4 regions of the Microbispora sp. ATCC PTA-5024 genome follow, and region 3 is predicted to be linked to each of the others. Evidence: predicted binding sites of a transcription regulator. Region 3 holds the regulator's gene; each other region holds the start of a gene.
What was found. The regulator LexA, encoded in region 3, represses DNA repair genes until DNA is damaged. The targets are predictions, from matches to a motif close to TCGAACANNTGTTCGA.

Region 1 (7,153 bases), on a different contig from region 3:
AGCGGGTGACGGTCAGGTATCCGGCCGCGAGCTTCGTCTTCGCCTGGTCGGCCTCGGAGAAGCGGTGGCTGGTCACGCAGGACGGCGCCAAGGACATGGCGGCCGAGGGCGGCCAGCAGGGCGCGCCCACGGTCGTGATCCAGTGGGTGAAGACCGACCGGTCGCAGTTCCACGACTTCCACGGCAGCTACACCCCGCTCGTGCACACGGTCGGGAAGGGCACCGGCGTCGTCCTGCGGGACGGCCAGGCCTACCGGATGCGGTGGTCGCGCCCCTCCGAGAAGGAGGGCACGACCTACACGACCGCGGACGGCAAGCCGATGCCGTTCGCCCGCGGACAGGTCTGGGTGGTGCTCGCCTCGCGCAAGCCCGTCGCCCCCTGATGGTCATCCCGTACAAAACGCATGATCGACCCTGACATAGTGGTACGTCAGGGTCGGGATCGGTCAGGACCTACGATGGAGGGGAACCCGTAGGCCCGCCGTCGTGAGGTAGATCGTGTCCAGCAGCGTCCCCGAAGTCAACGAGACCACCGCCGTCGGCACCGCCCGTGTGAAGCGCGGGATGGCCGAGATGCTCAAGGGCGGCGTCATCATGGACGTCGTCACCCCGGAGCAGGCCAAGATCGCTGAGGACGCCGGAGCCGTCGCCGTCATGGCGCTGGAGCGCGTCCCGGCCGACATCCGCGCCCAGGGCGGCGTCTCCCGGATGAGCGACCCCGACATGATCGAGGGCATCATCGCGGCGGTGTCGATCCCCGTGATGGCCAAGGCCAGGATCGGGCACTTCGTCGAGGCCCAGGTGCTCCAGGCGCTGGGCGTCGACTACGTCGACGAGTCCGAGGTGCTGACCCCGGCCGACTACGCCAACCACATCGACAAGTGGCAGTTCACCGTGCCGTTCGTGTGCGGGGCCACCAACCTCGGCGAGGCCCTGCGCCGCATCACCGAGGGCGCCGCGATGATCCGCTCCAAGGGCGAGGCCGGCACCGGCGACGTGTCGAACGCCACCACCCACATGCGGAAGATCCGCGGCGAGATCAAGCGGCTCACCTCCCTGCCGGAGGACGAGCTGTACGTCGCGGCCAAGGAGCTGCAGGCGCCGTACGAGCTGGTGGCGGAGGTCGCGCGCGAGGGCAGGCTGCCGGTCGTGCTGTTCACCGCCGGCGGCATCGCCACCCCGGCCGACGCCGCCATGATGATGCAGCTCGGCGCCGAGGGCGTGTTCGTCGGCTCCGGCATCTTCAAGTCCGGCGACCCGGCCCGGCGCGCCGCGGCGATCGTCAAGGCCACCACGTTCTACGACGACCCCGACGTGATCGCCAAGGTGTCCCGCGGTCTCGGCGAGGCCATGGTCGGCATCAACGTCGACGACATCCCCGTCCCGCACCGCCTCGCCGAGCGTGGCTGGTAGGACGTCCGGTGACGGGAGCCGGCGGCGTCGCTCGCGGCGCCTCCGGCCGCCGTCCGGCGGATGATCGAACATGACGACGGACGAGACCGCCCGGCTGGCCGAGAGCCTGTCCCTGGAGCTGCGCCACCTCGTGATGCTGCTGCGCAGGACCACGGCGGGCCAGCCCGTCACCGCCCAGCAGTACTCGGTGCTCGGCTCCCTGGAGGAGGCCCCCCGCCGGATGACCGAGCTGGCCGAGGAGCACGGCGTCCAGCTGCCCACCATGACCGTCCAGATCAACCGCCTGGAGGAGGCCGGCCTGGTGAGCCGGGGGTTCGACGCCTCCGACGCGCGGGTGCGGACGGTGGAGCTGACCAGCGAGGGCCGCGCCCGGCTGCGGACCGTGCGGGAGGCGAGGATCGCCTACCTCGCCAGCCGGCTGGACGCCCTCACCCCCGAGGAGCGGCGGGCGCTGTCGGTCGCCCTGCCCGCCCTGGCCAGGCTCGGCCGGGCCTGAGCCGTCCGGTTTGGGCGGCCGGGACAGCCGGCCATACGCTGAATCGTCATCGTAGGAAGGGAGCGCCGTGACGACCGCGCCGAAGATCGGTGTGCTCGCCCTCCAGGGCGACGTGCGCGAGCACCTGCGCGCGCTGGAGGCGTCGGGCGCGTCCGCGTCCGCCGTACGCCGCCAGGAGGAGCTGGACGCGGTCGACGCGCTCGTCGTCCCCGGCGGGGAGTCGACCGCGATGTGGAAGCTCGCCGCCGCGTTCGAGCTGCTGGAGCCGCTGCGGCTGCGCATCAAGGAGGGCATGCCCGCCTTCGGGTCCTGCGCGGGCATGATCATGCTGGCCGACCGCATCGAGGGCGGCATCGAGGGCCAGCAGACCCTCGGCGGCATCGACATGGTGGTCCGCCGCAACGCCTTCGGGCGGCAGGTGGACTCGTTCGAGGCCGATCTCGACTTCGCCGGGCGTGGCACGACGCGCGCGGTGTTCATCCGCGCCCCCTGGGTCGAATCCCTCGGCGCCGGCGTTCAGGTGCTGGGCCGAGTAGCGCCGGGGGATAGGATCGTCGCGGTCCGTCAGGGACCGCTGCTCGCGACGTCCTTCCATCCGGAGCTGACCGGTGACGCGCGGGTGCACTCGTACTTTGTCGAAATGGTGAGGGAGCTCTAGGCGATGTCCGGCCACTCGAAATGGGCGACGACGAAGCACAAGAAGGCGGCGCTCGACTCCAAGCGCGGCAAGCTGTTCGCCAAGCTCATCAAGAACATCGAGGTCGCGGCCAGGACCGGGGGCCCCGACCCGGACGGCAACCCGACGCTGTACGACGCAATCACCAAGGCCAGGAAGAGCTCCGTCCCGATCGACAACATCGAGCGGGCGCGCAAGCGCGGCGGCGGCCTCGAGGCCGGCGGCGCCGACTGGCAGACCATCATGTACGAGGGCTACGGGCCCGGCGGCGTCGCGATCCTGATCGAGTGCCTCACCGACAACCGCAACCGCGCGGCCTCCGAGGTCCGCGTCGCGCTCACCCGCAACGGCGGCTCGCTGGCCGACCCGGGCTCGGTGTCGTACATGTTCAACCGCAAGGGCGTCGTGATCGTCCCCAAGGGCGAGCTGAGCGAGGACGACGTGCTGATGGCCGTCCTCGACGCCGGCGCCGAGGAGGTCAACGACCTCGGCGACACCTTCGAGGTCGTCTCCGAGGCGTCCGACCTGATCCCGGTCCGCAAGGCCCTGCAGGACGCCGGCATCGACTACGAGTCGGCCGAGGCGAGCTTCATGCCGACGATGAACGTCCCGCTCGACGAGGAGGGCGCCCGCAAGGTGTTCCGCCTGATCGACGCGCTGGAGGACAGCGACGACGTGCAGAACGTCTGGGCCAACTTCGACGTCAGCGACGAGGTCATGGAGAAGCTCGAGGTCTGAGAGCGGCGGCGGAAAACGGTTCGCCCGGACGGCCTGGCGCGGCATAGGTTCGCCTTCGTGGAGATTCGCGACCTCGGCATCGACGACCTCGACGCGGTGCTCGACAACCGCAGGCGGGCGTTCGGCCCCATCTCGGCGAGCGCCGCGCAGACCTGGCGCGAGCTGGTCACGCCGATGCTGCCCGAGCGCCGCTACCTCGGCGTGTTCGACGGCACCCGGCTCGTGGCCGCCGCCCGGACCAACCCGTTCCGCCAGTGGTGGCACGGCCGCGCGATGCCCATGGGCGGCATCGGCAGCGTGACCGTCGCCCCCGAGGACCGCGGGCGCGGGGTGGGCCGCATGCTCATGCGGGCCGTGATCGAGCGATGCGCCGAGCTGGGGGAGCCGGTCTCCGCGCTCTACCCGGCCACCACGCCGCTCTACCGGAGCGTGGGCTACGAGCACGCCGGCGGCCGGCACCGGGTCACCCTGCCGTCCGAGGCGCTGCGCACGCTCTCCCCGCCCGACGCGGGCGTGAAGATCCGCCGCATGGGGCCCGCAGACGCGCCGGACCTCATGGGCGTGATCGACCGGGTGCACGCCGCCGCCCGCTCCTCCGGCCCCCTGGGCTGGGACGAGCGCACCTGGCGCCTGTGGCTCGGCGACGAGGACGACATGTGCTACCTCGCCGACGACGGCTACGTGATCTACCGCTGGAGCGACGGGGACATCGAGGTGGACAACCTCGTCGCCGGCTCCGAGGCCACCGCCCGCGCCCTCTGGTCGCTCGTCGGCTCGGCCTCCTCGGTCGCCAAGTCCGTCCGGGCCTGCGTCGACCCCCGCGACCCGGTCCTGTGGCTGCTGCGCGAGCGATCGAAGGACGAGGTCGCGCAGGACCGCTGGATGTTCCGGATCGTCGACCTGCCCGCCGCCGTCGAGCGCCGGGGCTTCCCCGCGGGCGTCGCGCTCGACGCGGTCGTCGAGGTCGACGACGCCCTGCGGCCGTCCAACTCGGGCACGTGGCGCCTGCGGGTGGCGGACGGCGGCTGCACGGCCGAGACCTCAGGGCCGGCCGGCTCGCCGTCCCGCTTCACGATCGGCGGCCTGTCCGCCCTGTACGCCGGGGTCCCGACCGCCACGCTCCGCCGCGCGGGACTGCTCTCGGGCGGCTCGCCCGAGACCGACGACGCCCTCGACGCGGCCTTCGGCTGCGACGCGTACATGATCGACTACTTCTGAGGCGCGCGGCCTCGGCCTGATCACGGTAGAGTTGCCCGCCGAACACGTGTTCGGCGGTCCCGGTGCCGCTGGGCGGGCGGACCAGGGAGGCGCCGTGCGGTTGCCCGAGCTGCGGGTGCTGGGGGTCGACCCCGGGCTGACGCGATGCGGGCTCGGCGTCGTGGAGGGCCGCCCCGGCGCGCCGCTGCGGCTCGTGGCGGTGGGCGTGGTGCGCACCCCGGCGGGCGACGACATCGGCTCCCGACTGGTGGCGGTCGAGGCGGAGATCGAGCGCTGGCTCGACGAGGTCCGGCCCGACGCCGTGGCGGTCGAGCGGGTCTTCGCCCAGCACAACGTCCGCACGGTCATGGGGACGGCCCAGGCGTCCGCGGTGGCGATCGTCTGCGCCGCGCGCCGGGGGCTGCCGGTCGCCCTGCACACGCCGAGCGAGGTCAAGGCCGCCATCACGGGGAACGGCAACGCCGACAAGAAGCAGGTCGGCACGATGGTCACCCGGCTGTTGCGGCTCGACGCGATGCCCAGGCCCGCCGACGCGGCCGACGCGCTCGCCCTGGCCATCTGCCACGTGTGGCGCGGCGGCGTCCAGAACCGGCTCGCCGAGGCGCTCGCCCGGGCCCGGCGTCCCGGACCCGCGCCGGGAGGCCCTCCGGCGGACGAGGGCTCTGGTAGGACTGTGGCCAGGCGTCCGCCTGGGGGAGGGAGTGCTCGGTGATCGCATCCGTGGCAGGGCAGGTGGCGGCCGTCGGGCCCGACAGCGCCGTGGTCGAGGTGGGCGGCGTCGGCGTGCTCGTCCACTGCGCCCCCGGCACGCTCGCCACCCTCCGCGTGGGCGAGCCCGCCCGGCTCGCGACCTCCCTCGTCGTCCGCGAGGAGTCCCTGACCCTGTACGGCTTCGCCGCCGACGACGAGCGGGCCGTCTTCGAGCTGCTGCAGACCGCCAGCGGGGTCGGGCCGCGCCTCGCGCTCGCCATGCTGGCGGTGCACACCCCCAACGCGCTGCGGGTCGCGGTGGCGAGCGCCGACATCAAGGCGCTGACCATGGTCCCCGGCATCGGCCAGAAGGGCGCGCAGCGCATCGTGCTGGAGCTCAAGGACAAGCTCGGCACCCCCGGCCACGCCGTCGACGCCGCCCTGAACGGCACGGCGGCCCGTCCCGCCTGGCGGGACCAGGTGCACTCCGGCCTGGTCGGCCTCGGCTACTCGGCCAGGGACGCCGACGAGGCCGTGGCGGCCGTCGCCCCCGAGGCCGACGCCGAGACGGCGGCCGGGCGGGCGCCCGAGGTCGCCGCGCTGCTGAAGTCCGCCCTCCGCGCCCTGAGCGTCCGGTGAGCGGGGCCCGGGCGATGAAACGTTCAACGGACCGGGGAGGTGCGGCGTGAGCCTCGACCGGGACCTGGTGGCGCCGGAGCCCGAGGGCGACGAGCACGCCATCGAGGCGGCGCTGCGGCCGAGGCGCCTGGAGGAGTTCATCGGGCAGGGACGCGTCCGGGAGCAGCTGTCCCTCGTGCTGGAGAGCGCGCTGCGCCGCAACCGGCCGCCCGATCACGTGCTGATGAGCGGCGGCCCCGGCCTGGGCAAGACGACCCTCGCGATGATCATCGCGGCCGAGCTGGGCGCGCCGCTGCGGATGACCTCGGGGCCCGCCCTGGAGCGCGCCGGCGACCTCGCCGCGATCCTGTCGACGCTGACCGAGGGCGAGGTCCTGTTCATCGACGAGATCCACCGGATGGCCCGCCCCGCCGAGGAGATGCTCTACCTCGCGATGGAGGACTTCCGCGTCGACATCGTGGTCGGCAAGGGCCCCGGGGCGACCTCCATCCCCCTCGACATCTCGCCGTTCACCCTGGTGGGGGCGACGACCCGGGCGGGCCTGCTGCCGGCGCCGCTGCGCGACCGGTTCGGCTTCACCGCGCACATGGACTTCTACGAGGTCGCCGAGCTGGAGCAGGTGCTGTTCCGGTCGGCCAGGCTCATGGCGGTCGAGCTGCCGCCCGACGGCGCGCACGAGATCGCCCGCCGCTCGCGCGGCACGCCCCGCATCGCCAACCGGCTGCTGCGGCGGGTGCGCGACTACGCCGAGGTCCGCGCGAGCGGCACGATCAGCCGCGAGGTGGCGGCCGCCGCGCTCAACCTGTACGAGGTCGACGCGGAGGGGCTCGACCGGCTCGACCGGGCCGTGCTCACGACGCTGCTGCGCAAGTTCGGCGGCGGGCCGGTGGGCCTGTCCACCCTGGCCGTCGCGGTGGGGGAGGAGCCCGAGACCGTGGAGGTGGTCGCCGAGCCGTTCCTGGTCCGGCAGGGCCTGCTCGCCCGCACGCCGCGGGGCCGGGTGGCCACCGCCGCCGCGTGGGCGCACCTCGGTCTGACTCCGCCTCCTGACGCCTTCGGATCCCCGGCCGTATCGACGCTCTTCGACGACGCGTAGCGCCCTCGGCGGGCGACCGCGTATCGGCGGCAACGCGGAGAAACGGGACGGCGCAAGTCGTACATGCGTGTTGTCGGGACCAGCACTGATCACAGAACGATTGCGAACCGCACGAAATGGGAACTTTCCCGCGCGCCGGATCGTGGCCTCGTTGCCGGGCTTCCGGAGCCTCGCATACACTGCGTGG
Region 2 (7,153 bases), on a different contig from region 3:
ACGTCGGGTACCTGCCCGTCCCCCGGGCCGTCGAGATCGAGGGCGCCCTCGGCCGCCGGGTCCACGTGTACGTGTACCCGCCGCGGGCGCCCGGGCGGCCGGCGGAGACCCCCGCGCCGTACGTCGTCTTCGCGCACGGCGGGCCGACCGCGCACGTGACGACCGAGATGAGCCTGGAGAAGGCGTTCTTCACCAGCCGGGGCATCGGCGTGATCGACGTGAACTACGGCGGGTCCACCGGGTTCGGCCGCGCCTACCGGGAGCGGCTGCGCGGCCAGTGGGGCGTGGCCGACGTCGAGGACGTGGTCGCCGCCGCCGGATGGCTCGTCGCGGAGGGACTGGCCGACCCCCGCCGCGTCGCCGTGCGGGGTGCCAGCGCGGGCGGCTGGACCGTCATGGCCGCCTGCGCGGCGTCGGACGTGTTCGCCGGAGGGGTGTCGATCTCCGGGATCAGCGCGCTCGCGCCTCTCGTGGCGGCGACGCACGACTTCGAGTCGCGGTACGTGGACTGGCTGGTCGGCCCCGAGCTCCTGTACGGCTCCCGCGAGCCGCTGGCCGCGGCCGACCGGATCTCCTGCCCGATGCTGCTGCTCCAGGGGCTCGCCGACCCCGTGGTCCCGCCCGCCCAGGCCGAGGCGTTCGCCGACCGGCTGTCGGCCCGGGGCGTGCCGTGCACGTATCTGGCGTTCGAGGGCGAGGGGCACGCGTTCCGGCGCGTCGAGACGAAGAGCGCCGCCCTCGCCGCCGAGCTCGCCTTCTACCTGCAGCTGTTCCAGTAGCCTCCGCCGCGCCGCGGGCCCAGCCGGCGAGACGCAGGGTGCGGGCCCACGCCCGCGGCATACACGGGCAGTGGGACGACAGCGGGGCGGCGGCGCACCGTCGCGCGACGCGGGGCGCAGGGACGCGGGGTCGGCCCGGCAGGGGCCCGGCAGGGGCGCCACAGGGGCGCGGCCTGCCGGCCGGTCAGCGGGCGAACTCGGTGGCCCGCGACTCCCTGACCACGGTGATCCTGATCTGTCCGGGGTAGGTGAGCTCCTCCTCGACCTGCTTGGCCACGTCCCGGGCGATGACCTGCGCCTGGATGTCGTCCACCGAGTCGGGACGGACCATGACGCGGATCTCGCGGCCGGCCTGCATCGCGAAGACCTTGTCGACCCCGTCGTACGACTGGGCGATCTCCTCCAGCCGCTCCAGCCGCTTCACGTACGCCTCGAGCGACTCGCGCCGGGCGCCCGGGCGGCTGCCGCTGATGGCGTCGGCGGCCTGGGTGAGGACGGCCTCCACCGTCCGGACCTCGACCTCGTTGTGGTGGGCCTCGATGGCGTGGACGACGTCCTCGTGCTCGCCGTACCGGCGGGCGATCTCCGCGCCGATCATGGCGTGGCTGCCCTCCACCTCGTGGGTGAGCGCCTTGCCGATGTCGTGCAGCAGCGCGCACCGCTTCACGAGGTCGCGGTCGAGCCGCAGCTCCGAAGCCATGATCCCGGCGATGTGCGCGGACTCGATGAGATGCTTGAGCACGTTCTGCCCGTAGGAGGTGCGGTAGCGGAGCTGGCCCAGCAGCGTCACCAGCTCGGGGTGCATCTCCGTGATCCCCAGCTCGACCAGGGCGTCCTCGCCCGCGCGCACGCACAGGTCGCGCACCTCGGCCTTGCTCCGCTCGTACGCCTCCTCGATGCGCTGGGGGTGGATCCGGCCGTCGAGGACGAGCTTCTCCAGCGTGAGGCGGGCCGTCTCCCGTCGTACCGGGTCGAAGCAGGACAGCAGCACCGCCTCGGGCGTGTCGTCGATGATGAGGTTGACGCCGGTCGTGGACTCGAAGGCGCGGATGTTGCGGCCCTCGCGGCCGATGATCCGGCCCTTCATCTCGTCGCCCGGCAGGTGGAGCACGCTGACCACCGACTCGGCCGTCTGCTCCGTCGCGACCCGCTGGACGGCCAGGGTGACGATCTTGCAGGCGCGCTTCTCGCCCTCCTTGCGGGCCTCGCTCTCGATCTCGCGGACGATCAGCGCGGCCTCGCGCTTGGCCTGGTTCTCGATCTCCTTGACCAGCTCGCCCTTCGCCTGCTCGGCGGTGAGACCCGCCACCCGCTGGAGGATCTCCTGGCGCCGCTCGGCGACCCGTTCCAGCTCCTCACGCCGGTCGGCGAGCTCGGTCTCCGTCTCGGCGAGCTTGCGGGCGCGTTCGACCTGCCTGCGGGCCTCCTCGTCGAGCCGCTGCTCGCGCTCGGCCAGGCGGTTCTCCCGGCGTTCGAGGTCGGACCTGAGCTCCTTGAGCTCGCTCTTGAGGATGCGGGACTCCTCCTCGACCTCCTTGCGCATCAGCGCGGCGCCCTCGGCCAGACCCTCCGACTTCTTGAGGAGCTCCCCCGCGTCGTGCTCCGCCTTGGTCCGGATCTCCTCGGCCTCGCGCCGGGCCCGCTCCAGCTCCTCGTTGACTCCGGCCTTGACCTCGGCCAGCTGCTCGGGTGAGGGGCCGGCGGGCATGGTCATGCCGCCGGTGCGGCGGACCACTATCACAAGGGCGGCGATCGCCACGAGAGCCAGCAGCACCACCGCAACCGCCAGAACGATCACGATCGTGTTCATGCTCGCTCCACCCCTCTCGCCTCAGACACATCTCCAGACGAGGGGTCACGCGCGCAGCACGGCACCACCCGGTGGCGTCACCAGGACAAATATCGCCCAAATCCCCGGCCGCCCTCACAGGCGACCGATCCGGCCCGGAGGCCGATCAAGATCTTTCGTCCGTCGTTCACCGTTATGGGAAACCGCGCTGCGCGGAGTAACTCCTCACTGCGGTCGAGATTAAGCGTCAGAGAGGTAACGAGCAAGCAAAGATGGTCTGTCAAGCGACTTTTGCCGGGGTCGGGTCTCCGGATCCCTCGCCCGCTCCGGCCATGTCGCGGTCATCCGAAGTCGTCGGGAAGGTCATCCGATTCGACGCCCTCGGCCTCCAGCGCCTCGCGGACCACGCGGAACGCCAGACCCGGCGCGTAGCCCTTGCGGGCGAGCATGCCGACCAGCTTCCGGGTGCGGGCCCGGGGGTCGGCCCCCCGAGTCGAGGCGAGCTTCTTGGCCACGAGCGCGCGGGCGGTCTCGACCTCCTGCTCAGGGTCGAGCTGTCCGACCGCGTCCTTCACCGTCTCCTCGTCCACCCCGCGATGCCGCAACTCCTGGGCGAGCGCGCGGCGGGCCAGGCCACGGCCGGCGTGGCGTGAGCTGACCCAGGCGGCGGCGAACGCCTCGTCGTCGATGAGCCCTACTTCGGAGAACCTCTCCAGCACGGCCTGGGCGGCCTCCTCGGGGACCTCCCGCTTGCGCAGGGCGTCGGCGAGCTGGGCCCGTGTCCTGGGGGCCATCGTCAGCAGCCTGAGGCAGATCGCCCTGGCCACCGACTCGGGGTCGGCGTCCTGCCCCTGCGCCGCCGGAGACCCCTCCTGGGGCCCGTCCGGCAGCCACCCTGACCGCCGGCCGCGACGTCCCAGGCCGCGACCCGACACCGGATCTCCCGACGACTCCGGATCTCCCGCAAAAGACGGTGACCACCCGGACCGGCCGTCTCGCCGTCCTCGGTCCGACTCCGGATCTCCCGACGACTCCGGCGACCATTCCGGCCGCCGGCCACGACGTCCCCGGCCGCGACCCGACTCAGGATCCGGATCCCGGCCGAGCAGGGCATCGGGCAGCGCCTCATCGGGCGACCAGCCGGGCCGTCCGCCGCGGCGCCCGCCCGTGCCTGGGCTCTCTCCCGGGCCGCCGGCGAACCATGCGGGGTCCGCGCCCTCGGGAGCGCCGGCGGAATCGCGGTCGCCGGTGTACCCGTCCTGCGGCCACCGCCGGGCGCGCGCGGAGGAGTCCCTCCGACGGCGGCCCGAGCGGGCGCCGGCCCCGAATTCCCTACCGGCGCCGGGGGCGGTCGCCCGGCCGGCCGAGCCGGCAACGTCGGAGCCGGCTTCGCCCCTCTCATGCCTGCGGATCTGCTCCCGGAGCGCGTCGAGGGTGGGCCGGGCCTCGTCGCGGCCCGGTGGGGGCGGGCCGGCATCGGGCTGTGGCCACACCGCATCGGCGTGACGGTCGCCGTGCTCAGGGGCGGAGGGCTCGCCGTCCCACAGGGAGGGAGCGGGGCCCGGGTCAGCCGGACTCCAGGGGCCTGACGTCCAGTCCCCCGATCCCGGCTCGTCGCCGGGACCGGAGGTGTCGTCGCGCCTCATGGCAGCGATCAGACGTCACCGGGCTTGGGCGCGGCGGCGGCCTTCGAGCCACGGCCGGAGGCCGGTGCGGCGGGCGCGGCAGGGGCGGCGGCCGGCGGCTCGCTGGGAGCGTCGAGCCGCGGCCCGACCCCCAGCTTCTCCTTGATCTTCTTCTCGATCTCGTTGGCGATGTCGGGGTTGTTCTTGAGGAAGGTGCGGGCGTTCTCCTTGCCCTGCCCGAGCTGGTCGCCCTCGTACGTGTACCAGGCGCCGGCCTTGCGGACGAAGCCGTGCTCGACGCCCATGTCGATCAGGCCGCCCTCGCGGGAGATGCCGATGCCGTACAGGATGTCGAAGTCGGCCTGGCGGAAGGGCGGGGCCATCTTGTTCTTGACGACCTTCACCCGGGTGCGGTTGCCGACCGGCTCGGTGCCGTCCTTGAGCGTCTCGATCCTGCGCGCGTCAAGCCGCACCGACGCGTAGAACTTCAGCGCCTTGCCACCCGTGGTGGTCTCGGGGCTTCCGAACATGACGCCGATCTTCTCGCGGAGCTGGTTGATGAAGATGGCGGTGGTCCGGGTCTGGTTCAGCGCACCGGCGATCTTGCGCAGCGCCTGCGACATGAGGCGGGCCTGGAGACCGACGTGGCTGTCGCCCATCTCGCCCTCGATCTCGGCCTTCGGCACGAGGGCCGCCACCGAGTCGATCACGATGATGTCGACGGCGCCGGAGCGGATCAGCATGTCCGCGATCTCAAGCGCCTGCTCACCGGTGTCCGGCTGGGAGACGAGCAACGCGTCGACGTCGACGCCCAGCTTCTTGGCGTACTCGGGGTCGAGGGCGTGTTCGGCGTCGATGAACGCGGCGATGCCGCCGCCCTTCTGGGCGTTGGCCACGGCGTGCAGGGCGACCGTCGTCTTGCCGGAGGACTCGGGGCCGTACACCTCGACGATCCTGCCGCGGGGATAGCCGCCGATGCCCAGGGCGACGTCGAGAGCGATCGAACCGGTGGGGATGACCTCGATCGGGGCACGCGCGTCGTCTCCGAGACGCATGACGGAGCCCTTGCCGAACTGCCGCTCGATCTGTGCGAGGGCGGTCTCAAGGGCCTTCTCGCGGTCGTTGATTGCCATTGGGTGCCCCCTGGAGGGTCGTCGTCTTCTCGGTCACCGAAAAGCTACGGGGTGCCACCGACATTTTCCCGGGCTTTCGCGTCGCTGTGGACGAGGGCGACCGGGAACGGCCGCACCCCGGCGGCGACCACTCCAATATAGCCGAACGGCTGTTCGATCACACCTCGAAAGCCCCATCCGCCACGCGGGTGGCGCCGCCGGAAGGCGGACCGCACCCCGGCGTTACATTCCCGGGCCTTACCCGCACATGGTTGTCAGCCCGTTGACCTGCGGCGATCCTTGTACCAAAGCCGGATCTCCACGTGAAGGCGGCGACGTGACGGGGACCAGCGCGTACGGCCGCGAGCGCCGCGCATACCTCGAAGCCCTCGCGGCACGGCTCCCCGAGCGCGGGCTCGCCGGCCGCCTCGTGGGCGCCGACGACCCCGTGCTGTGGGTCTGGCACCCGCGCACGAGGAGGCAGACGATCGTCTTCGCGTCGCCGTCGCGCGAGGGCTGGACCTTCCTGTGGTCGCCTGACGGGCAGGAGAGCGTCGAGGAGCCCGGGCTCACCGCCGAGACGATCCGCAAACAGCTCTCACAGCCCGTCTGACACGCCCGCCCGACCGAGCTCGCCGGACACCCCGCCCGGTCGCCGCTCCCGGCCGCCGTTCCCGGGCGCCCCTCAGCGGATGGCGTCGGCCAGCCGCACCCTCGCCCCCGTGCGCAGGACGGCCCGCTCGTACACGCGGGCGCCGGCCAGCAGGACGGCGGCCACCGCGACGAGCATGAGGACGGCGGCCACGGCCGTCTCCGCGACCGGCACGTCGACGGCGGCCGCGCGCACCGGCATGACCATCGACGAGAACGGCGGGACGAGCGACAGCACCCGTGCGAGCGTTCCCGTGGGCTGGACGGCGGCCAGGTACGCCACGACATAGGTCAGCGTCATCAGCATGGTCATCGGGGTGAGCACGCTGTTGAGCTCCTCCTGCCGGGACACCAGCGAGCCGAAGGCCGCGGCCAGCGCCGAGAAGAAGGCGTACCCGAGGACGAACCACGCGACCGCTCCCGCCACGATCCCGGCCATGCCGGGCGGGAGGTCGGCCGCCAGGCCCGTCGCCGAGGCCGCGGCGAGCCCGGCCGCGATGACGACGCCGAGGTTGATCAGGCCCAGCGCGCCCAGCCCGACGATCTTCCCGCCGAGCAGCTGCCACGGCCGGACGGCGGTCAGCAGGATCTCGACGATGCGGCTGCCCTTCTCCTCGACCACGCCCATGGCGACGAACATGGACGAGTAGATGAGCAGGAAGAACAGCACCATGACGAGCAGGGTCGCGATGCCCGTCCGCACCCCCTGGTAACGGGCGTCCGGCCCGATCGACCGCACGGCCAGCGGGGTGACCTCGATGCCGGACGCGCGGATCCTGGCGTCGCGGTGGGCGCTCTCCAGCAGCAGGCCGAGCTTCGCGTCGAGCTCGCCGCGGGCCACCACCGTGCGGTCGTCGACGAGCGCCGCGTCCACGTCCCCGTCGAGTACGGCCTTCCGCACCGCGGCCTCGTCCGGGTACGTCCGGTATTTCACCTGCGCGCCGGCGGCCGGAGCCGTCCCGACCACGCCCACGTCGTACGTGTCGGGGCCGCCGAAGACCTTCGGGGCGAACGCGACCGCGACGACCAGCAGCGCGCTGATCGCCAGGCTGACGATGTACGACCTCGTCCTGATGCGCGTGCGGATCTCGCGCCCCGCCACCAGCACCAGCGTGTTCACGCGACCGCCTCCCTGAAGATCTCCGCGAGCGTCGGCCGCCGGCGGCCGAAGTGCTCCACCCGTCCCGCGCGCACGGC
Region 3 (7,153 bases):
GCGGGCGGCAGCTCCGCCTCGTCCGGGAGCCACACGGCCGACCCGCTCAGGAAGGCGCCCGCGAAGCCCGCGGTCCCGGCCGCGTGCTCGGCCACCCACCCGGCCGCGGCGGCCCGCGCCTGCGCCACCTTCACCGCCCCAGTCTCCCGGACCGCTCACCCCCGGCGCACCCGAGCGGGCACGCCTCGGCGGGCGCCCAGCCCACGTGACGGTCTGCCCCGGCGCAGGAGCCGGGCGCCGGCTTTGAGTGCCGGACGGGCTGTCCCCGGGCGCGCGGAAGGGGGCCGGTCGGCGACCGGCCCCCTTCGTCACGCGTTCTGTCAGCTGCAGCCGCTGGTGCTGCCGCAGCCCTCGCACACATAGCAGCTGCCGGCGGGCCGCATCTTGGTGCCGCAGGTCATGCACAGCGGCGCGTCGGCCGTGCGGCCCTGGTGGCTCTCCAGGGACGCGCTCGCCGCCCGCCTCGGCTCGGGGACCGCAACGGGCTTCGGCTCGGCCGGCTTCTCCTCGATGGGCGCCGACTGGGCCAGCGCCTGCGTGTCCACGACCTCCTGGAGGGCGGCCGGGTCCTCGCCGCGCTGCTGGGCCGCGCGCTCCGGCGCCGAGAAGATCCCGAGCGCCGCCCGGTCCTCGTACGGCAGGTAGTCGAGCGCGAGCCGCCGGAAGATGTAGTCCATGACAGACTGCGCCATCCGGACGTCCGGGTCGTCGGTCATCCCGGCCGGCTCGAACCGCATGTTGACGAACTTCTGGACGTAGGTGTCCAGCGGCACGCCGTACTGCAGGCCGATCGAGATGGCCACGGAGAAGGCGTCCATGACGCCCGCGAGGGTCGAGCCCTGCTTGGACATCTTGAGGAAGACCTCGCCGAGACCGTCGTCGGGGTACGACGAGGCCGTCATGTACCCCTTTGCTCCGCCCACGGAGAAGCGGGTGGTGATGCTCGGCCGCTGGGCCGGCATGCGGCGGCGGGTGGGCCGGGCGACCTCCACGACCTGGACGGCCGGGGCGGCGGCCTCCTCCTCGTCGGAGGACTTCTTCGCGGCCGACAGCGGCTGGCCGACCTTGCAGTTGTCCCGGTAGACGGCCAGCGCCTTGAGGCCGAGCTTCCAGCCCTCGAGGTAGACCTGCTCGATGTCGTCCGCGGTGGCCGACTCCGGCAGGTTGACGGTCTTGGAGATCGCGCCCGACAGGAACGGCTGGGTCGCCGCCATCATCCGGACGTGGCCCATGGGGGCGATGGCCCGCTCGCCCATGGCGCAGTCGAACACCTCGTAGTGCTCGGCCCGCAGGCCGGGGGCGTCGACCACGTGGCCGTGCTCGGCGATGTACTCGACGATCGCCTCGATCTGCTCCTCCTGGTAGCCCAGCCGGCGCAGGGCCCGCGGGATCGTCTGGTTGACGATCTGCATGCTGCCGCCGCCGACGAGCTTCTTGAACTTCACCAGCGCCAGGTCGGGCTCGATGCCGGTGGTGTCGCAGTCCATCATCAGGCCGATCGTGCCGGTCGGCGCGAGCAGCGAGGCCTGGGCGTTGCGGTAGCCGTTCCGCTCGCCCAGCCGCAGGCAGTCCTGCCACTGCCGGGTCGCCTCGGCGTGGATGGTCCTGTCCATCTCGTCGATCGCGCGCAGGTCGTCGTTGGCCGCCGCGTGCTTGCGCATGACCCGCTTGTGCGGCTCGGCGTTGCGCTGGTAGCCGTCGTACGGGCCGACGATCCCGGCGAGCTCGGCCGAACGGCGGTACGACACCGCGGTCATCAGCGAGGTGATCGCGCCGGCGATGGCCCGGCCGCCGTCCGAGTCGTACGCGTGGCCGGTCGCCATCAGCAGGGCGCCCAGGTTGGCGTAGCCGATGCCGAGCTGCCGGTACGCCCGGGTGGTCTCGGCGATCTTCTCGGTCGGGAAGTCGGCGAACGTGATGGAGATGTCCATCGCCGTGATGATCAGCTCGGTCAGCTTCACGAAGTTGGCGACGTCGAACGAGTCGTCGTCGCGCAGGAACTTCAGCAGGTTGATCGAGGCGAGGTTGCAGGAGGAGTTGTCCAGGTGGAGGTACTCCGAGCACGGGTTGCTGGCCGTGATGCGGCCCGTCTCTGGGCAGGTGTGCCAGTCGTTGATCGTGTCGTCGTACTGCAGGCCGGGGTCGGCGCACTCCCAGGCGGCCTGGGCCATCTTGCGGAACAGCGACCGCGCGTCGACCTGCTCGATGACCTCGCCGCTCAGCCGGGCCCGCAGCCCGAAGCCCTCGCCGGCCTCGACCGCGCGCATGAACTCGTCGGACACGCGCACCGAGTTGTTGGCGTTCTGGTACTGCACGGACACGATGTCCTTGCCGCCGAGGTCCATGTCGAACCCGGCGTCGCGGAGGGCGCGGATCTTGTCCTCCTCCCGCGCCTTCGTCTCGATGAACTCCTCGATGTCGGGGTGGTCCACGTCGAGCACGACCATCTTGGCCGCCCGGCGGGTCGCCCCGCCCGACTTGATCGTGCCGGCGGAGGCGTCGGCGCCCCGCATGAAGGAGACCGGGCCGCTGGCCGTGCCACCGCTGGACAGCAGCTCCTTGGAGGAGCGGATGCGGGAGAGGTTGACCCCCGAGCCCGAGCCGCCCTTGAAGATCACACCCTCTTCCTTGTACCAGTCGAGGATCGACTCCATCGTGTCGTCGACGGCGAGGATGAAACAGGCCGACACCTGCTGGGGGGAGAGCGTGCCGACGTTGAACCACACCGGGGAGTTGAAGCTGAAGATCTGGTGGATCAGGGCGTGCTTGAGCTCGTGGTCGAAGATCTCGGCGTCCTCGTCACTGGCGAAGTAGCCGTTCTCGACGCCGGTCCGGGTGTAGACCCCGACCACGCGGTCGACGAGCTGCTTGAGGCTCCACTCGCGCTGGGGCGTGCCGACGGCGCCGCGGAAGTACTTCGTGGTCACGATGTTGGCCGCGTTGACCGACCAGAACTCGGGGAACTCCACGCCGTGCTGCTCGAAGTTGACCGACCCGTCACGCCAGTTCGTCATCACGACGTCCCGCCGCTCCCAGCGGACCTCGTCGTACGGGTGGACGCCGGGGGTGGTGAAGATCCGCTTGATCTTCAGCCCCTTGCGGGGCCGCTTGCCGCCGCGGCCCCCCGCGCCCGGTACGGCGCCGCTCACGGTCTCCGTCATGACTTCCCCCTCCCCAGGGCCCGGTGGAGCCCCTCGTTTCGGACCACGCTCTCCCCTAACCACATCGTGTCGCGCCGCGGCGCGCCGGCGCCTACCGCTCGCCCGCGTCGGCCCGCGCGCCTCTGAGCTGCTCGATCTCCGCCTCGAAGTCGGCGAGGGTCTCGAACCCGCGATAGACGGACGCGAACCGCAGGTAGGCCACCTCGTCGAGCTCCCGCAGCGGGCCGAGGACGGCCACGCCCACGTCGTGGGAGGGGATCTCGGCGGCGCCCGTGGCGCGGATGGTCTCCTCCACCTTCTGCCCGAGCTGGGCCAGCGAGTCCTCGCCGACCGGGCGGCCCTGACAGGCCCTGCGCACGCCGGCGATGACCTTCTCCCGCGAGAACGGCTCGGTGACCCCGCTGCGCTTGCTCACCATGAGCAGGACGGTCTCCTGGGTGGTGAACCTGCGCCCGCACGCGGGGCAGGTGCGCCTGCGGCGGATGGCCCCGCCGTCCTCCGTGGACCTGCTGTCCACGACCCGGGTGTCGGGGTGGCGACAGAACGGACAGTGCATGCCATCGCCTCCCGGAAACGCCCACCAAGAACACAAGGTGTGGTGAACTTACATCGATGTGACTACTAGATGTTGTGGTCCAACCGTAGGAGCGCCCGTCCTTGAACGCAAGTCGGACCGGCACGCCGAGGCGAAGTCGCTGCTCGCCCGGCGTGTCGCGACTCCGGGCACTGCTGGTGCCCCTGGGAACGGGGTGGCGAACCCCGCGATTCCCCGCTTCACCGGTACGGCCGGAAAAGTTGTGCGCCGACATTTTCCGTCACTTGTGAGCTGGGGCTACACGACGGCAACTAAGATCCGTAAAATCGAACACGATAGCGATCGAACTCCCGTACGATGTGCTCGACCTCGACATCGGCGATTTCGATAATATCGAACAATTGTTTGACGCAGATCTTGGATCGAGGTACGGTCGCTCTGTGCGACATGGGGAACACGGATTGAGAGGTGGCATCGTGAGTGACCGAAGTGAGCAAGCGGAGGGCGTCGGCGACCTCGCGGTTCGCAGGCGCGACTCCCTTGGGCTCACCCCCAGGCAGCGCAAGATCTTGGAAGTGATCCGCGACTCGGTCCAGCAGCGCGGCTACCCGCCGTCCATGCGCGAGATCGGGGAGGCGGTTCAGCTCACCAGCACCTCCAGCGTGTCGCACCAGCTGACCGCCTTGCAGCGTAAGGGTTATCTCCGCCGTGACCCGCACCGGCCCCGGGCCCTGGAGGTCCGGCTGCCGGGTGAGCCGGTCCTGTGGGTGGATCCGGACGCCGCCGAGGAGGAGGCCGGGTTCAACCGGCCCACCGCGGCCTACGTCCCGCTGGTCGGCCGGATCGCGGCCGGCGGTCCCATCCTGGCCGAGCAGAGCATCGAGGACGTGTTCGCCCTGCCGAAGCAGCTCGTGGGCGAGGGCACGCTGTTCCTGCTCCAGGTCACCGGTGACTCGATGATCGAGGCCGCGATCGCGGACGGCGACTGGGTCGTGGTGCGCCAGCAGCCCGTCGCCGACAACGGCGACATCGTCGCGGCGATGATCGACGGCGAGGCCACCGTGAAGACGTTCAAGCGCAAGGACGGCCACGTCTGGCTCGTGCCGCACAACCCGAACTACGAGCCGATCCCGGGTGACGAGGCCACCGTGCTGGGCAAGGTGACCGCCGTCCTCCGCAAGCTGTAACCACGTCCATAGGTCCGCGGCCGGTGTCCGGCCGCGGACCGGCGGAAGCGGGATCGCGGCCGCTCTCCGGCCGCGGACCTGCGAGGCGGGATCGTTGCACGCGGGCCAAATCAGGACCAATAGGGTGAGTCGGGTGAATCTCGACCTGCTCTCCCTCGAAGCGGCCCGCTCCCGTGACGGGATCAAGTGGGCCCGCGCCGCGTCCGGCGTCATCCCGGCCTGGGTGGCCGACATGGACTTCCCGGTCCCCGACGCGGTCAGGGAGGCCGTCGCCCGCCGCGCCGCCACCGACCTCGGCTATCCGGACTGGCTCGACCAGCCCTCGGCCGGGCCGCTGGCAGAGGCGTTCGCCGAGCGCATGGAGGCGCGGTACGGCTGGCACGCCGACCCCGGCCACGTGCGCTCGTACACGGACATCAACCAGGCCCTGCAGGTCCTGCTGCACGTCATGACCCGGCCGGGCGACCCGATCGCGATGCACCTGCCCGCGTACGACCCCTTCATCGTCACGATCACCGCCATGGGCCGCCGCCTGGTGCCGATGAGGCTCAGCGCCGAGGGGCGGTTCGAGGTGCCGGACGAGCCCGTCCCGGTGCTCCTGCTGGTCAACCCGCACAACCCGTCCGGGCGCTCGTTCACCCGGGAGGAGCTCGAGTCGGTGGCCGCGTACGCCGAGCGCCACGGCACCCTGGTGATCGCCGACGAGATCCACGCGGAGCTCACCTACGCCCCGGCCCGGCACATCCCGTTCGCCACGATCCTCCCCGGCCGCACGGTCACGCTGACCTCGGCGAGCAAGGCGTTCAACATGGGCGGGCTCCACTGCTCGGTGGCCCACCTCGGCGCGAAGGACGCGCGGGACGCGATCGGCCGTCAGCCCGCCCACATCTACGGCGCCCCCGGCGTCCTCGGCGTGGAGGCCACGGTCGCCGCCTGGCGGCACGGCGATCCGTGGCTGAAGGAGGTGCTGGCGATCCTCGACCGCAACCGCCGCCTGATCGCCGAGCGGCTCCCGTCCCGGGTCCTGTACCGCATGCCCGAGGCCACCTACCTGGCGTGGCTCGACTTCGGCATCCCGGACGCCGCCGGCCTCCTCGAGCGGGAGGCCCGGGTCAAGCTCAACCCGGGCCCCCTCTACGGAGGCGGGGACACCTACGCCCGCCTCAACTTCGCGACGTCGGCGCCCATCCTGGAGGAGATCCTCGCCAGGATCTCCTCCGTGACGGGCTGACCCGCCCGGTCAGCTCGCCGTGCAGGTCACCGGCGACGGGACGCCGTTGGAGCCCGACCAGCTCCCGTTGAAGCCGAACGTCGTGGAGGCGCCCGCGCCGAGCGCGCCGTTGTAGGCGAGGCTCGTCACGGTCACGTTGGCGCCGCTCGCACTGAGCGTGCCGTTCCAGAGCTGGCTGATGCTCTGGCCGTTCGGGAAGGTCCACTTCACGGTCCACCCGGTGGTGGCCGACGAGCCGGTGTTCTTGACGGTCACCTCACCCTGGAAGCCTCCCGGGTACTCGTTGACGACCTTGTACGTGGCTGTGCAGCCCTTGTTCCCGGACGGGCTGGGCGAGGGAGAGGGAGACGGCGAAGGCGACGGAGACGGGGAGGGCGACCGCGACGGGGACGGCGACGGGGACGGCGAGCCCGAGGGGGACGGGGACGGCCCGCCGCCGCCCACCGGCGGGATCAGGTAGGGCTGCAGGATGCTCTGCTTGGCCTGGTCGACCGTGGCCCAGTCGTCCTTGAGGATGCCGCCGGTGTCCCCCGAGTTGGGGTTCCACGACCAGTACGTGAACGACATCCCGTTGACCCCGGAGCCCATGTACTTCATGAGCTCCTGCAGCCAGATCTTGTCGGTGTTGCTGGCCAGCGTCGTGCCGAACTCGCCCACCATGATGGGCGCGATGTTCTGCTTGTACAGGTAGCCCCAGTACTTGTCCCAGATGGCCGGCATGTTCGCCGGGTAGGTCGGGTCGTCGAACCAGGTCTGGTGGTAGACCGACGTGGCGTACTCGTGCGGCGAGTAGACGAGCCGGTTGGCCACGTTCAGCCGGACCGGGTACTGCCCGGCCTTGGTGAGGTTGCCGCCCCACCAGCCGCAGTCCTCGTCGTTGCTGGTGTCGTTGTCCCAGACGTTGGACAGGCCCCCGCTCGGGCAGCTCACGCCCTCCACGAAGATCAGCCAGTTGGGCTGGACGGACAGGATCGCGTTGCCCGCCCGCTCGGCCGCCAGGCGCCAGTCGCGGGCCTGGTCGCCGCAGCCCCAGCAGGAG
Region 4 (7,153 bases), on a different contig from region 3:
AGCGGACGCTGGGCGATCTGTCGCCGACCAGGGCGATGCGCGGTGCCATGCCGTCCATGCTGACGACGAGGCGAGGTAACCACAAATGATGATTTCTGCTCCGTCGATAAGCGATGCTGATGGACGTGGATCCGCATCTGCTGCGCACGTTCGTGACCGTGGTCCGCGAGGGGTCGTTCTCCGCCGCCGCCGACCGGCTCGGGTACACGCAGCCCGCGGTGTCCCAGCAGATCGCGGCGCTGGAGGCCGACCTCGGCGTCCCCCTGCTGCTGCGCCGCCCGGTCCGGCCGACGCGGGCGGGCGAGCGGCTGCTCGAGCACGCCGGTCCGCTCCTGCTGCGCCTGCGGGCCGCCCGGGCCGACGTCGCCCGGGTGGTGGCCGAGTCGCAGGTGGTCACCGTGGCCGCCTCGCCCCTGGCCGTCACCCCTGCCACTGCCGCGGCCCTGGCCAGGGCGGCCGCCGGCCCGGCCCCTGAGGGGTCCGCGGACAGCCCGGCCGCGGCGGGGACGGTCACCGTGCGGACGGCCGATGCCGGCGCGGCGGTGGCGCTGGCGGCGTCGGGCGAGGCTGACCTGGCTCTGGTGGACGGCCCCGCCGCGCCGAGCGACCCCCTCGCGCTGCCGGACGTGGGCCCGCTCACCTCCTCGGGCGTCGGCGAGGAGCCGCTGGTCGTGGTGCTCCCGGAGGGACACCCGCTGACCGGCCGTCCCGGGCTGCGGCTGGACGCGCTGGCCGACGCGCTGTGGGTGGACGCCCCGGGCGTGCTGCCGCTCGACCGGCTGCGCGCGGTGGCGCGGATCGACGGGTTCCGGACCGGGATGCGCTACGAGGGACACGACGTGGCGACGCTGGCCCGCCTGGCGGCCGCCGGGCACGGCCTCGCCCTGCTCCCCCGCTCGGCCGCGGCCTGCGGAGCCGTCGTGCCGCTGGCCTGGCCCCGGCTGGTCCACCGGATCGAGGTGCTGCACGGGTCCCTGCCCGACGGCCCGGCCCGGCGGGTCGTCCACGCCCTCACCGCCCGCTGACCTCCCGTACGGAGGATGGTCGTACTGCGCCGATCGACGGCTGATTAACGGAAGCGCGGACGGGATAGGACTCAGGCGTGACGAGCGCAGCCAGGGGGGACCGCATGCGGTCCCTCTCGTCTTCGGGGCCGTCGCCGGCGGTGGGCCGGGCGGCGGCGGGGGTCTACGCGACCCTGTCCGCTCAGGTCGTCGCGGTGGCGGCGCTGGCCGTCTTCGAGCAGGTCAGAGGCCGCCGGCTGGCCCGGCAGATCGCGTCGTTCGGCGCCGACCCGCACGCTCCCGGCGCCAACCTGGTCGTGGGCGCGGCGACGGTCTTCGCGGTGCTGATGATCGTCCTCGTGGCGGCGACGACGGCCGCGGCGCTGGCCTACCTCACGTGGCTGCGCCGCGTGCGCCCCGCGACCCCGGGAGTCGTGCTGGCGGCGGCCTGGCTCGTGCCGGGCGTCAACCTGGTGGCCCCTCCCGTCCTGGCCGACCGGGCCTGGCGCGACGCCGGCCCTGAGGGCGCCCCCGGTGATCGCGGCCGGTGGCTCGTGCTGCTCGCCTGCTGGTGGCTGAGCTGGCTCGCGGCGCTGTCCCTGCTGGTCGTGCGGCCGGAGCGGCTGAACGCGCTGACCGGGCTGGGGCTGCCCGAGCTCGCCGCCACGGCGGTCGCCGCCCTCCTGTGCGCGGCGACCGTGCGCGAGGTCACGGCCAGGCACGCGCCCGCCCTCCCGCCGCGCCGCGGGAGTGGCGGGAGGACGGCCACGCCGGGCGGAGGCGCCGGCAGGGGCTCCGTGGCGGAGCCGCCGTCCCGCGGCGGGCGGTACCGCGAGACGGCGGCGGCTCAGCGGCCGGAGGTGGGGCCCGAGCTTCCGGAGCTGGCGTGCCAGAGCCGGCGCTGGGGCTCCCCGGGCCGGCCGAGGAACCGGCCTTCGCGGGCGGCGGGCGGAGCGCCGTTGTCCGAGTAGGGCGACACGCGGAACCCGTTGCCGTACTCGATCGGCCGTCCGCCCACCCCGCCGCCGGGCGCGGGGGTCTCGCTCAGCGCGGCCCGGACCGCGTCGATCCCCTGGGTGCGCCACAGCCAGTCGAGGTCCACGAGGTTCCAGCAGTGCAGGGCGCGCAGCGAGACCGCCCTGCCCCCGGTGCGCCGGACCACGCCTCTGGCGACCAGCATCCACGAGCCGAAGACGGTCGCCGCCGTGTGCCCCTGCACCGACTCGAAGAACGTCAGGTCGACCGGGCCGGTCGAGTCGTCCAGGGTGGCGAAGATGACCCGCTGGCCCGACCGCACGGCGGGGGTCTGGGTGGCCACCTTGACCCCGGCCACCAGGATCTCGGCGCCGTTCCTGCACGTCAGCAGGCCCCTCGCCCGGGTCACGCCGATCGCGTCGAGCAGGTCGTCGTGGAAGGCCATCACGTGGCGGCTGACGTCCATGCCGAGGATCGCCAGCTCGGCCTCCACGGCCTCGGCCTCGGTCATCTCCGGCAGCTCCCCCGGCGTGACCCGGTCGGTGAACTCCATGGGCAGCTGGACGGCCGACCCCGCCGTCACGCCGGTCGCGGAGGCCCGCTCCAGCGCGCCGACCTGCGCGACCAGGTCGCGCCGCGTCAGCTCACCCGGCCGCCACCGCGGCTCCCCCGGCCGCAGCCCGTGCAGCGCGTCGAACCCGCCGACCTCCACGATCCGCTCCGCCACCGGCCGTGAGGGGCGGGCCCGCTCCCAGAAGTCGGAGAGTGAGGTGTAGGGCCGGCCCGCCACCATCCGGGCCACCTCGGCGTCGCTGATCCCCTTGACGGCCGAGAACGGCACGCGCAGGCCGTACCCCCGGCCGAGCTCGTCCACGCGCAGCTCGCCGGGCCGGCGCGGCGGCACCGGGCCGGTCCGCTCCACCAGCCAGCTCTCCCCCGAGCGGTTGACGTCCAGCGGCAGGATCTCCACGCCGCACTGGCGGGCCTCGTCGAGGATGACCCGGTTGGGGTACATGCCGGGCTCGTGGGTGAGCACGCCGGCGAAGAACGCCGCCGAGTGGTGCCGCTTCAGCCAGGCCGACTGGTAGGTGGGCAGCGCGAACGCCGCCGCGTGCGCCTTGCAGAACCCGAACCCGCCGAACGCGTCGAGCACGTGCCATGCCTGTTCCACCGTCGCCTCGGGGAAGCCCTTCTCCCGGGCGAGCGGGACGAACCAGGCGCGGACGGCCTCGCGGCCCTCCGGCGTGCCGAGGCCGCGGCGGGCCCGCTCCGCCTCCGACAGCCCGCACTCGGTCATGACGTCGATGACCTTGAGGACCTGCTCGTGGAAGACGACCACGCCGTTGGTCTCGCGCAGCGCCTCCCGGAGGCTCTCGTGCGGATACTGCGGCGCGCGGAAGCCGTGCCGGGTCTCCAGGTACGGCGTGACCATGTCGGAGTTGACCGGCCCCGGCCGGAACAGCGAGATGTCCACGATCAGGTCGTGCATGGTGCGGGGCTCCAGCTTCGCCACCAGCTCCCGCTGCCCGGGCGACTCGATCTGGAAGCACCCGAGCGTGCGGCTGACGCGGATGAGGTCGTAGGTCTCGGCGTCGTCGTGCGGCACCGCGTCGAGGTCGATCCGCCGGCCGTCGACCCGCTCGATCTCCTGGAGGGAGTAGGCCAGCGCGGACTGCATGCGCACGCCGAGGACGTCGAGCTTGAGCAGCCCCGCCTCCTCGACGTCGTCCTTGTCGAACTGCGACATCGGGAAGTCGAGCAGGCTCCGCTCGACCGGCGTGCGCTCGCGGAGCGAGGAGTTGCCGACCAGCACGCCGCAGGGGTGCAGGGCGATGTGCCGGGGCAGCCCGTCGAGCCGTTCGGCCAGCCGGAACACGGCCTGCAGCGACCGGTCGTTCAGCCCGCTGTCCCGCAGCTCGGGCAGGTCGGACAGCGCGGCCCTGATCTGCTTGGCCCGCACCTGCGGGAACGCCTTGGCGATGACGTCGATCTCGTGCGGCGGCAGGCCCATCGCCGACCCGACGTCCCGGATGGCGCTGCGGGCGCGGTAGGTCTCCATCATCGAGACGCACGCCACGCGGGCCTCGCCGTACCGGTCGAGGATGGCCCGATAGCAGTCGAGCCGGCGGGCGGACTCGACGTCGATGTCGATGTCGGGCAGCCCCCGGCGGCCCTCGGACAGGAAGCGCTCCATCAGCAGGCCGTGGTCCAGCGGGTTCACCTCGCCGATGCCGATCAGGTAGTTCACCAGGCACCCCGCGCCCGAGCCTCGGATCGCGCAGCGGACGCCCAGCGAGCGGATCATGTCGGTGATCCCGGAGACCGCCACGAAGTATCCGGACAGCCGCTTCCTCTCGATCACCGCGAGCTCGGCGGCCAGGCGGTCCCGCGCCTCGCGCGACCGGTCCAGGCCACGCCGGCCGAGCCCGTCCTCGCACCTGCGCCTCAGCAGCGGGACCGGGTCGGCGTCCGTCTCGGGCAGGTGGAGCCGGGGGTCGACGGGATCGAGGAGGGGGACGACCGCGACGGGGTCGAGCGCGCACCGCTCCGCGACGCGGCGGGTCTCGGCCAGCAGCCGCTCCGCGCGGCCGGAGTCGCCGCCGCAGATCCGGGCGGCGATCCGGGCCATCTCGGCGCCGTCCTTCAGGTACGCGTGGGCCGTCGGGTGGTCCAGGTGCCGTCCGTCGAGGGGCACGAGCTTGCGGGCCGCGTCGAGCACGTCGCCCACCTGGTGGTCGGCGGCGTCCAGGTAGCGGACCGCGTTGGTCAGCACGACCGGCACGCCCATCGAGTCGGCGAGCCCCGCCATGCGCGCGGCGATGTTCGCGTCGCGGTAGCCGAACAGGTCGGCGACCTCGATCACGAGGTCGGGCACGACCGAGCGCCACGCGGCCAGCAGGGAGCGGGCCTGGTCGTCCCGCCGCTCGGCGACGGCCCGCCCGACGCCCGAACGGGGGCCGAGCATGACCACGAGCAGCGGCTCGCCGTCCGGGCCGGTCGCGTGCTCGGCCACCATCCCCGGCGTGACGTACGGCTCGCCGCGCTCCCCGGCGTGGTGGGCGGCCGTCACGAGGCGGCACAGGGCCCCCCAGCCGCCGGAGCGGGCCAGCACGACGATCCGCGGGGGGTCGCCCCGCCTGCCGCGGCTCGCGGGGCCGCCGTCGAGCGCGAGGTCGACGCCGACGATGGGGGCCAGGCCCGTGCCGTGGCAGGCCCGGATGTGCTTGATCGCGCCGTACAGGCCGTCCCTGTCGGTCAGCGCCAGCGCGTCCATGCCGTGCTCGGCCGCCCGGCGGACCAGGGCCTCGGGGAACGCCGTGCCGTACCGCAGCGAGAAGGCGGACGCGGTGTGCAGGTGTGTGAACGACGCCATCAGCCCGGCCTCCCCTCCGCGCGGACCGTCTCCGCCGCGCGTGCCGGCCCGCCCGCGGCGGCGGGAACCTGGAGCGTTCCCATCAATCCCATGCCCTCAGCAGGAGCCAGCCGTCGCCGGCCGTGTCGAAGCGCAGTTCGTACGTGCCGACCTGCCTGCCCGAGGCGGCCTCCACGCGCCAGAAGCGCCGCTCACCGGGATCGGCGTCGGAGGTCTTCCACCACTCGCGGGCGACGACCCAGTGGTCCTGCACCTCGCGGACGGCGTAGAGGCGGTCGCGCCAGACGAACTGAGCGGGCTGACCGTCCCGGACCCACACCTCGATCGGTTCGCCGTAAAGTCTGCTCAAGGCCCCTTCTCCCTTGTGGCTGCGTGGCCACCCGGGGGAAGACGGGCGGATAATTCGGTCAGAATTGCCGCTACTTCGAACATACGTTCCCAGCAGCCCGAACGCAAGTTCCGAGTCCCATCCGGACGCAACCGTCCTCCAAACGACTCACAACCGCGTGCCGCGACGATCCCGGCAGACGGACGAACCCGCGTCCGCCTGCACGGAAGGGATGAGGCGATGGCGGTTGACACGCAGGTACGGCCCGCGATCTTCGTGGGTCAGGAGCGGATGAGGCCGGCCCCGGCCCCGGATCTCGCCCGGTGGGAGCGCGACCTGATCGAGCGGCTCGCGCTCGACCGCGCGTACGACATCGAGGCGTGCCCCGACCTGCACCCGGACGAGACCATCAGCGGCTCGGGTGACGGCTGGGACGACTGCGACTACATGCCGGCCCGAGGCTAGTGAGGGGGTCGCGCTCATGCGTGTCCAGGAGAAGGCCGTGCGCATCGGCGTCGTCACGCATGAGCGCGACCTGCACGCCCACGCGGTGAAGGCGGAGCTCGAGCGCCGTCACCCGGCGACCGTCCACATCTTCGAGAGCGACCGCTTCGGCCGCGAGCCCGGTCTCAGCTGGTCTCCCCAGGGGCTCGTCCGCCCCGTGTTCCCCGCCGCCGACGGGACGGCCGTGGATCTCGGCACCGCCGACGTCATCTGGTTCCGGCGACTCGGCAACCCCCGCACCTCGGCCAATCCCGAGGTGACCGACCCCGTCGACCGCGAGCTCATCGACGTCGACACCGCCACCGCCGCGCTGGGCATGCTGCTGTCCGAGTTCAGGGGCCGGTGGGTCGACCACCCCGGGTCGTTCTGGGACGCGCAGAACAAGATCGTCCAGCTCCGCGCGGCCCATGATCTCGGGGTGCGGATCCCGCGGACGCTGGTGAGCCAGTCGCCGGAGCGGGTGCGCGAGTTCTGCGCCGCCCATCCGGGAGCCGTCGTCAAGGCCGTCCACGGGGTGATGCGGGCTCCGGTCGCCACGGCGACGGTGAGCGAGGAGCTGCTCGCCGGCGACGCGTCCATCCGCCTGTGCCCGGCCATCTACCAGGAGTTCGTCCCCGGACGGCGGCACGTCCGCGCGCAGGTCTTCGGGGACCGCGTGCTGGCCGCGCTCCTGGAGTCCGACGACCTTGACTGGCGGCCGAACCTCGACATCCCGGCGCAGGAGCACCGGTTGCCGGGCCGCGTCGAGGACGACCTCCTGACGATCCTGCGGCGGCTGAACCTGCGGATGGGGATCTTCGACCTCAAGCTCACGGACGAGGGCGAGTACGTCTGGCTGGAGCTCAACCCGCAGGGCCAGTGGCTCTTCGTCGAAGGCATGACGGGGCTGCCGCTGATCGAGGCGTTCTGCGACTTCCTCTACGGCGAAGCCGCCGGATGAACCGGAGGGTGCTGTCGCTGTTCCGGCCG

Region 1: the regulator LexA is predicted to act here: its motif matches at 4,580-4,595, upstream of ruvC (crossover junction endodeoxyribonuclease RuvC).
Region 2: the regulator LexA is predicted to act here: its motif matches at 5,468-5,483, upstream of recA (recombinase RecA).
Region 4: the regulator LexA is predicted to act here: its motif matches at 5,777-5,792, upstream of MPTA5024_RS34030 (DUF6504 family protein).

The regions. Positions count from the first base shown of each region.
Region 1 is NZ_KI866528.1:377,561-384,713, forward strand. Features, by position in the region: gene MPTA5024_RS38650 (DUF3048 domain-containing protein) at 1-383, shown strand, start outside; gene pdxS (pyridoxal 5'-phosphate synthase lyase subunit PdxS) at 496-1,413, shown strand; gene MPTA5024_RS38660 (MarR family winged helix-turn-helix transcriptional regulator) at 1,484-1,909, shown strand; gene pdxT (pyridoxal 5'-phosphate synthase glutaminase subunit PdxT) at 1,977-2,567, shown strand; gene MPTA5024_RS38670 (YebC/PmpR family DNA-binding transcriptional regulator) at 2,571-3,323, shown strand; gene MPTA5024_RS38675 (GNAT family N-acetyltransferase) at 3,381-4,541, shown strand; gene ruvC (crossover junction endodeoxyribonuclease RuvC) at 4,651-5,253, shown strand; gene ruvA (Holliday junction branch migration protein RuvA) at 5,250-5,870, shown strand; gene ruvB (Holliday junction branch migration DNA helicase RuvB) at 5,917-6,966, shown strand.
Region 2 is NZ_KI866522.1:2,565,356-2,572,508, forward strand. Features, by position in the region: gene MPTA5024_RS11625 (S9 family peptidase) at 1-779, shown strand, start outside; gene rny (ribonuclease Y) at 964-2,589, opposite strand; gene recX (recombination regulator RecX) at 2,910-4,214, opposite strand; gene recA (recombinase RecA) at 4,223-5,326, opposite strand; gene MPTA5024_RS11645 (hypothetical protein) at 5,643-5,918, shown strand; gene MPTA5024_RS11650 (ABC transporter permease) at 5,991-7,076, opposite strand; gene MPTA5024_RS11655 (ABC transporter ATP-binding protein) at 7,073-7,153, opposite strand, start outside.
Region 3 is NZ_KI866525.1:922,681-929,833, forward strand. Features, by position in the region: gene MPTA5024_RS30135 (hypothetical protein) at 1-134, opposite strand, end outside; gene MPTA5024_RS30140 (vitamin B12-dependent ribonucleotide reductase) at 321-3,161, opposite strand; gene nrdR (transcriptional regulator NrdR) at 3,253-3,717, opposite strand; gene lexA (transcriptional repressor LexA) at 4,170-4,883, shown strand; gene MPTA5024_RS30155 (MalY/PatB family protein) at 5,017-6,114, shown strand; gene MPTA5024_RS43945 (cellulase family glycosylhydrolase) at 6,124-7,153, opposite strand, start outside.
Region 4 is NZ_KI866526.1:726,686-733,838, reverse strand. Features, by position in the region: gene MPTA5024_RS34050 (CTP synthase C-terminal region-related (seleno)protein) at 1-49, opposite strand, end outside; gene MPTA5024_RS34045 (LysR family transcriptional regulator) at 126-1,025, shown strand; gene MPTA5024_RS34035 (DNA polymerase III subunit alpha) at 1,852-5,352, opposite strand; gene MPTA5024_RS34030 (DUF6504 family protein) at 5,435-5,701, opposite strand; gene MPTA5024_RS34025 (hypothetical protein) at 5,921-6,145, shown strand; gene MPTA5024_RS34020 (ATP-grasp domain-containing protein) at 6,162-7,124, shown strand.